Regions from separate parts of the Micromonospora sp. NBC_00389 genome, predicted to be linked through region 1. Evidence: riboswitches for the same ligand, from Rfam matches in the RefSeq annotation. Region 1 holds a riboswitch; the other holds the start of a gene.
The links. Region 1 has a riboswitch for cobalamin ahead of OG470_RS29840 (ribonucleoside-diphosphate reductase subunit alpha). Riboswitches for the same ligand answer to the same signal wherever they lie in the genome.
Positions count from the first base shown of each region.

Region 2: linked by a shared signal. The riboswitch ahead of OG470_RS08895 (ABC transporter substrate-binding protein) and the one ahead of OG470_RS29840 (ribonucleoside-diphosphate reductase subunit alpha) in region 1 are both predicted to bind cobalamin.

Region 1 covers NZ_CP107947.1:6,299,923-6,304,301, reverse strand. Annotated here, with positions in the region: gene OG470_RS29850 (CbtA family protein) at 1-717, opposite strand, end outside; gene OG470_RS29845 (CbtB domain-containing protein) at 708-911, opposite strand; cobalamin riboswitch at 947-1,093, opposite strand; cobalamin riboswitch at 1,226-1,441, shown strand; gene OG470_RS29840 (ribonucleoside-diphosphate reductase subunit alpha) at 1,645-3,978, shown strand; gene OG470_RS29835 (ribonucleotide-diphosphate reductase subunit beta) at 4,017-4,379, shown strand, end outside.
Region 2 covers NZ_CP107947.1:1,859,282-1,863,660, forward strand. Annotated here, with positions in the region: gene OG470_RS08890 (M14 family metallopeptidase) at 205-2,082, shown strand; cobalamin riboswitch at 2,250-2,372, shown strand; gene OG470_RS08895 (ABC transporter substrate-binding protein) at 2,457-3,392, shown strand; gene OG470_RS08900 (FecCD family ABC transporter permease) at 3,406-4,379, shown strand, end outside.

The DNA of each region.
Region 1 (4,379 bases):
CGCGAACAGCAGGCCGATTCCGGTCCAGAGCACCACCTGGGTGCCGAGGGAGGCCAGTCGGAAGTCCCACAGCAGGGCGGCGGGAAAGTCGTCCGGGACCTCCTGGAACGACGGCAGCACCACGTAGGACACCGCGGTGACCAGCAGGAATCCGCCGAGGGCCGTGGTGGCCCGAAGCCACTGTGGCGCCCCGTCGCCGAGCGCTCGGTAGCCCAGCGAGCCGGCCCAGACGGCCACCAGGCCGAGCACCACCATCAGCAGGTAGGTGCCGGTGCGCTGGTCGATGGTGGCCGGGTCACCGACGGCCGGGGGATTGGCCGGGTACTTGATGAACGGCACGATCACCACGCCGAGCAGCGCAGCACCGGCCAGCAGCAGACCCGACCGTCCGTCGTCGTAGGCCCGCCGCCGGCGACACAGCAGGACGTACGCGGTGGCCAGCAGGCCACCCATCGCGGCGCCGAACAGACCGGTGGCCAGGAACAGGCCGCCACGCTGGCCAGACCTGCTGACCAGGGCATCCTCGTGATCGTGTCCGCCACCGGCGGGCTCGGCGTGCGCCGCGGCCTGCTCGATGGCGATGGCCCCCTCGACGTGTGGTTCACCGGCGACGTAGGCGAACGTTCCGGCGAGCAGACCCGCGGCCAGGCCGGCGAGCAGCCCGCGAAGGAGAACGCTGACGAACGTGGGCGCGGCCCTGGTGGCGGTCAGTGGCACGGGACACCGAGCAGGTGCCGGCCGTCGTGCATCAGCTCGTGCAGGTACATCCCGCTGCGCGAGACCGCCCCCTGGTCAAAGGCGACGAGATAGGCCAGCAGCGTGAGCACGGCGACGGCGGCCAGAACCGTCCACAGGAGACGGGTAGTGCCAGCGGGATGCACCAACGGCTGGCTGGACGTGGAGCTGGACATGCGTACGCGAACCTCCTCGGGGATGACGCGTCCCCATCGCAAGGCTGCGGACGACCGAGTGTCCTGGCTCGCGGCCCCTCCCGTAGAGGATGGGGACCGCTCACAGTGGCGCGACCGCGCCGGATTCACACCGGCTTCCCTCGCGTCGCCGCAGATAGTGGGTCGACCGTATCGGTGCCGGTCCGAACGGTCAACCCGGTCCCCGCGGCATCGGGGTGGACGGTCTCAGGCGTCGGTGACGGCCGTCACCAGTCCGGCCACCGACACGCCCGGGACCGACATGTGGGGTGTGACAACGGCGTCCCTCCCTATATATGGTGTCGAGCGCAGCTGGTTCGGCCGCTCATCCAGAGGGTCGAGGCAAGAGGGAACCCGGTGGAAATCCGGGACTGCCCCGCAGCGGTGAGTGGGAACGACCGCCGTCATCAGCACTGGGCCGCCAAGCGGCCTGGGAAGCGACGGCCAGTAGGAGACCGGCGAGTCCGGTCGTGCCCGCAAGTCCGAAGACCTGCCAGCGCGCCGTGCACCCGCACCCGGGTGGGCGGCGGTCCGACGCCGCGTGGGACGGCTGACGCCACCTGACCCACGCCCGTCGGCGTGGCGTCCGCCGGTGTCTGTCTCCTCGTGTCCGAGGGCCATCAGGTCTCGAACTCGCGAGGAGTGAGTAGTGACGGTCACCCAGGTAGCTCCGGTCACCGGCGACCCGACCCCGCCCGGCCGGCGGCGGACGCAGATGCATGTCCGCAAACGCGACGGCGCCAGCGAACCGGTTGACGTGAACAAGATCGTTCGAGCGGTCGAGCGGTGGACCGACGACCTCACCGACGTCGACCCGCTGCGGGTGGCGACCCGCACGATCAGCGGCCTGTACGACGGCGCGACGACCGCCGAACTGGACCGGCTGTCCATTCAGACCGCCGCCGAGATGATCGGCGAGGAACCGCAGTACTCCCGCCTCGCCGCCCGGCTGCTGGCCGGCTACGTCGACAAGGAGGTCCGCCGGCAGGGCATCACCTCGTTCAGCGCGGCGATCCGGATCAGCCACGCCGAGGGCCTGATCGGAGACGACACCGCCGCGTTCGTCGCCGCGCACGCCCGTACCCTCGACGATGCCGTCGATGCGGGCGGCGACCGGCGGTTCGAGTACTTCGGCCTGCGCACGGTGTACGACCGGTATCTGCTGCGCCACCCGAGCAGCCGGCTGGTGCTGGAGACCCCGCAGTACTGGCTGCTGCGGGTGGCCTGCGGGTTGTCCCGTACGCCGGACGAGGCGGTCGACTTCTACCGGCTGATGTCCAGCCTGGCCTACCTGCCCAGCTCGCCGACGCTGTTCAACTCCGGCACCCGGCACACCCAGATGTCCTCCTGCTACCTGGTCGACTCCCCGCGTGATGAGTTGGACTCGATCTACCAGCGGTACGCCCAGGTCGCCAACCTGTCCAAGTTCGCCGGCGGCATCGGCATCGCGTACTCCCGGGTCCGGTCCCGGGGCTCGCTGATCCGCGGCACGAACGGGCAGTCCAACGGGATCGTGCCGTGGCTGCGCACACTGGACGCGAGCGTCGCGGCGGTCAACCAGGGCGGCCGGCGCAAGGGCGCGGCCTGCGTCTACCTGGAACCGTGGCACCCCGACGTCGAGGAGTTCCTGCAACTGCGGGACAACACCGGCGAGGACGCCCGGCGTACCCACAACCTGAACCTGGCCAACTGGATCCCCGACGAGTTCATGCGCCGTGTCGAGGCCGACGAGCTGTGGTCGCTGTTCGACCCGCACGAGGTACCGGAACTGCCCGACCTGTGGGGGGAGCGGTTCGACGCCGCGTACCGGGCGGCCGAGGCGCAGGGCCGCTACGTGCGGCAGGTCCCGGCGCGGGAGCTGTACGGGAAGATGATGCGCACCCTGGCCCAGACCGGCAACGGGTGGATGACCTTCAAGGACGCGGCGAACCGGCTGTGCAACCAGACCGCCGAGCCGGGCAACGTGGTGCACCTGTCCAACCTCTGCACCGAGATCATCGAGGTGTCCAGCGACGCCGAGACCGCCGTGTGCAACCTCGGCTCGGTGAACCTCGCCGCCCACCTCACCGACGGCGGCGTCGACTGGGAACGGCTGCGCGCCACGGTCCGTACCGCGGTGACGTTCCTCGACCGGGTCATCGACATCAACTACTACCCGACCCCGCAGGCGGCGGCGAGCAACCCCCGCTGGCGGCCGGTCGGGCTCGGGCTGATGGGCCTGCAGGACGTGTTCTTCGCGCTGCGGCTGCCGTTCGACTCCCCGGCCGCCCGGGAGCTGTCCACCCGGATCAGCGAGGAGCTGTACCTGACCGCCCTGGAGACGTCCGCCGAGCTGGCCCGCCGTTTCGGCGCGCACCCGGCGTACGGGCAGACTCGGGCAGCGCGGGGGCAGTTGCAGCCCGACCTGTGGGGGGTCGAGGGAACGCAGACCGCACGGTGGGCCGAGCTGCGGGAGCGGGTCGAGGCCTACGGGCTGCGCAACTCGCTGCTGGTGGCGGTCGCCCCGACCGCCACCATCGCGTCGATCGCCGGTTGTTACGAGTGCGTCGAGCCGCAGGTGTCCAACCTGTTCAAGCGCGAGACGCTGTCGGGGGAGTTCCTCCAGGTCAACACCGCTCTGGTACGCGAGCTGAAGACCCGTGGCCTGTGGACCGACCGGATCAGGTCGGCGATCAGGCGCGCCGAGGGGTCGGTGCAGGACATCGCGGAGCTGCCGACCGACGTCCGGGAGCTGTTCCGCACCGCCTGGGAGCTGCCGCAGCGGGCACTGATCGACCTGGCCGCCGCCCGCGCACCGTTCATCGACCAGTCCCAGTCGCTGAACCTCTTCCTGGCCTCGCCCACCATCGGCAAGCTCTCCTCGATGTACCTGTACGCCTGGAAGGCCGGGCTGAAGACCACCTACTACCTGCGTTCCCGCCCCGCCACCCGGATCCAGCAGGCCACCGTCGCGCCCACCGCCGTCGCCCTTGTCGCACCCGCGGCCACCGACGCGGAGGCACTGGCCTGCTCGTTGGAGAACCCCGAGTCGTGCGAGGCCTGCCAGTGACCGCCGCCCACACCACCACCGACACGAGGACCACGCACATGCTGCTCGACCCCGGGATGGACCTCACCCTCCGCCCGATGCGTTACCCGCACTTCTTCGACCGGTTCCGCGACGCCATCCGCAACACCTGGACCGTCGAGGAGGTCGACCTGCACGCCGACCTCGCCGACCTCGACAAGCTCTCCCCGGCCGAGCGGCACCTGGTCAGCCGCCTGGTGGCCTTCTTCGCCACCGGCGACACCATCGTCGCCAACAACCTCGTGCTCAATCTCTACCAGCACGTCAACAGCCCCGAGGGTCGCCTCTACCTGTCCCGGCAGCTGTTCGAGGAGGCGGTGCACGTCCAGTTCTATCTCAACCTGCTCGACACGTACGTGCCCGACGAGACCGAGCGGTTCGCC
Region 2 (4,379 bases), 3.4 Mb from region 1:
CCGCGGTGTCGAGAGGGACATCGTCGCTGGTCAGTGTTCCGCTTGGAGGGAAGTTTCGCCAGATGTTCGATGGTGGAAAATCATTGCCGCCGCGATGATCCGCCTGGGATGCATTAGGCAGCGATTAATATTGATATGACCATGTGACTGATGGTGAAGTGTCCTCCACCGAGCGGGATCTCCCGCCCTTCGAGGAGGTAGTCCATGGCCCTCCGCACGCCCACCCCTCTCCGCCGCGTCCTGGTGCTCGCCGTCGTCACCGGGCTGGCAATCGCCACCGTCGGCGCCGCCCCGGTCGCCGCCCGACCAGCACCGGACCGGACCGCCGAACAGGCCGCCACCGGCTACCGGGTGCTCGGCCCTCGGACCGTCGCCGACCGCACCGCGGTGGCCCGCACCGGGGCCGCCATCGACTACTCCGAACACGGCGTACTGCACATCTCGGCCACCGCCACCGAGGCCGCCGCGATCAGCCGTCTCGGCTTCCGGCTGGAACCGCTCGCCCCACCGCCGAACGTCGAGCGAGGCGCAGGCGAGGTGGGCACGTTGGCGTTCCCGCCCGCCGACTCCAACTTCCACGACTACGCGGAACTGACCGCCGTGGTGAACCAGGCCGTCGCCGACCACCCGGCCATCGCCCGCAAGATCAGCATTGGTGCGTCGTACGAGGGCCGCGACCTGATGGCGGTGAAGATCTCCGACAACGTCGGCACCGACGAGGGTGAGCCGGAGATCCTGTTCAACGCCCAGCAGCACGCCCGCGAGCACCTGACCGTCGAGATGGCGATCTACCTGCTCAACCTCTTCACCGACAGCTACGGCTCCGACTCCCGGATCACGAACATCGTCAACAGCCGGGAGATCTGGATCGTGCCAACGGTCAACCCGGACGGCAGCGAGTACGACATCGCCACCGGGTCGTACCGGTCGTGGCGCAAGAACCGGCAGCCGAACAGCGGCTCGTCCGCGGTCGGCACTGACCTGAACCGCAACTGGTCCCACCAGTGGGGCTGCTGCGGCGGCTCGTCCGGCAGCACCTCGTCGGAGACCTACCGCGGCCCGTCGGCGTTCTCCGCCCCGGAGACGCAGGCGCTGCGCAACTTCGTCAACAGCCGGGTCGTCGGCGGCGTCCAGCAGATCAAGGCGAACATCGACTTCCACACCTACTCGCAACTGGTGCTCTGGCCCTTCGGCTACACCACCGCCAACAATCCGGCGGGGATGAGCGCGGACCAGTACAACACCTTCGCCACCATCGGCCAGCAGATGGCGGCCACCAACAGCTACACCCCGGAGCAGTCCAGCGACCTCTACATCGCCGACGGCACCAGCATCGACTGGATGTGGGCCACCCACAACATCTGGGCGTACACCTTCGAGATGTACCCGGGCTCGGCGAGTGGCGGCGGCTTTTACCCGCCGGACGAGGTGATCCCCGCGCAGACCACCCGCAACCGGGAGGCCGTGCTGATGCTCAGCGAGTACGCCGACTGCCCGTACCGGGCCATCGGCAAGCAGGCGCAGTACTGCGGCGGCGGTGGCGGCACCACCGTCTGGTCGGACACCTTCGAGACGGCCACCGGCTGGACGATCAACCCGTCCGGCACCGACACCGCCACGGCCGGGGTGTTCGAGCGGGGCGCCGCCCAGGCGACCACCTCCAGCGGGGCCAAGCAGCTCACCCCGTACGCCGGCGCCAACGACCTGGTCACCGGCCGGCTCGCGGGATCGGCCGCCGGTGACCACGACGTCGACGGCGGCGTGACCAGCGCCCGGTCCCCGGCGGTGACCCTGCCGTCGTCCGGCACGCTGACCCTGTCGTTGGCCTGGTACCTGGCGCACGGCTCGAACGCCTCTTCGGCGGACTACCTGCGGGTGAGCGTGGTGCACAACGGCGGCACCACGGCGCTGCTCACCCAGGCCGGCGCGGCAGCCAACCGCACCGGGAGCTGGGCGGTGGCCAACCTCAACCTCAGCCCGTACGCGGGCCAGTCGGTGCGCATCCTCGTCGAGGCGGCGGACGCCTCCGGCGCCAGCCTGGTGGAGGCGGCTGTGGACAACGTCACCATCACCGCCTCCTGATCGGGTGGGGCCCCGTCCCGCCCCCGGCGGGGCCCCACCACCCGCTCCGACCCCGCGGATCCGGGACATATCGCCGCCGGTCGACCACCCCACCCCGTCATCGGGCGGCCCAGGTGATCGACCGGCGGTGATCGGTCCTTGATCGATCCGGCACGTCCTGGCGGTGCGCTACCGTCTTAGCGACCAGTCCGCAGCGAAGCCGGTGTGAGTCCGGCGCTGTCCCGCAACTGTGATGCCCCGTCCTGACGGCGGGGACGAGCCAGGTCGCCTGCGGATCGGTCGCGACACGCGCTCTCGAGGAAGGGCGCCTCGTGGGCGGGCGCACGAAAGTCCTGTCGGCGAAGCACCACACTCCTCGACCGACAGGAGGACCCATGTCCAGACGTACCCCCCGGCTCTTCGCCGCGACCCTCGCGGTCGCCGCACTCGCCCTCGGCGCCTGCGCCGAGAAGGCCGCCGACCAGCCGGCCGCCGGCGCCAGTTCGGCGACCGTCGCCTACCCGGTGACGGTCGGCTCGCTGACCCTCGACAAGCGCCCCGAGAAGATCGTCTCGTTGTCGCCCACCGCCACCGAGATGCTCTTCGCGATCGGTGCCGGCCCGCAGGTGAGCGCGGTCGACGACCAGTCCAGCTACCCGGCCGACGCGCCCAAGAGCGACCTGTCCGGCTTCCAGCCCAACGCCGAGGCGATCGCCGGCAAGAGCCCCGACCTGGTGGTGCTCTCCGATGACCGAAACAAGATCGTCGAGCAGCTCGGCAAGCTGAAGATTCCGGTCTACCTGACTCCGGCGGCGACCACGCTGGACGACTCCTACCGGCAGATCACCGAGCTGGGCAGCCTGACCGGGCACGTCGACCAGGCCGCCGACGTCACCGGCCGGATGAAGGACGACATTGCCAAGCTGCTCAAGGACGTGCCGCAGCGCGCCGAGAAGCTCACCTACTTCCACGAGCTGGGCCCGGAGCTGTACAGCGCGACCAGCAAGACCTTCATCGGCTCGCTCTACAGCCAGGTCGGGCTGACCAACATCGCCGACCCGGCCGACGCCGACGGCAAGAGCGCCGGCTACCCGCAGCTCTCCCAGGAGTTCATCGTCAAGGCCAACCCGGACTTCGTCTTCCTGGCCGACTCCAAGTGCTGCCAGCAGAACGCCGACTCGGTCAAGGCGCGCAGCGGCTGGGCCGGGCTGACCGCGGTGAAGAACAACCAGGTGGTCGCACTGGACGACGACATCGCCTCCCGCTGGGGCCCGCGGATCGTGGACCTGCTGCGGGTCATCGTCGACGCGGTCGCCAAGGTGCCCGCGTGACCGTCGTCCGTCGATGACCGGGCCGTCACCCTCGGGTGCACCGGCAGCATCCACCCAGCCGGCCGGGACGCAGCCTCCGTCCCGGCCCGCCGGGCTGCCGTTCGGAGCCCGACCCGCTGGGCTGCCGTCTGGAACCCGGCCCGCCGGGCTGCGCAAGCGTTGGCTGGTCGCCGGCGTGTTCGCGGTGCTGGTCGCGCTGATCGCCGGGGTGTCCATCGGCCCGGTCAGCCTGCCGCCGGGCAGCGTCGCCGCCGAGCTGCTCAACCTGATCCCCGGGGTGCACCTGGACAGCGGGCTGACCGAGCGGGAAATCGCCATCGTCACCGAGCTGCGGCTGCCCCGGGTGGTGCTGGGTCTGCTCGTCGGCGGCCTCCTCGCCCTGGCCGGCGGCTGCTATCAGGGGGTTTTCCGCAACCCGCTGGCCGACCCGTACCTGCTCGGCGTTGCCGCCGGCGCCGGGCTGGCGGTCACCGCGGTGATCGCCCTCGGCGGCGCCGGTCGGCAGGGCTCGATCACCGGGCTGCCGGTGACCATCCCACTGGCGGCCTTCGCCGGCTCGCTGGTCGCCGTGACGATGACCTACCTGCTCGGTGGTGCCGGCGGGCGGAGCCGCTCACCCGCGATGCTGATCCTGGCCGGGGTGGCGGTCTCCGCGTTCCTGTCCGCCGGGCAGACGTACCTGCTGCAACGGCACTCCGACAGCATCCAGCAGGTCTACTCCTGGCTGCTCGGTCGGCTGGCCACCGCGGGCTGGCACGACGTGCTGCTGGTGCTGCCGTACGCCGTGCTGACCACCGTGGTGGTGCTGCTGCACCGCCGCGAGCTGGACGTCCTCGCCGTCGGTGACGACGAGGCGAAGAGCCTCGGCCTGCACCCGCAGCGCTCCCGCTACCTGCTGATCGCCGCCGCCTCGCTGGGCACCGCCGCGGCGGTCTCCGCGACCGGCCTGATCGGCTTCGTCGGCATCATCGTGCCGCACACCGTCCG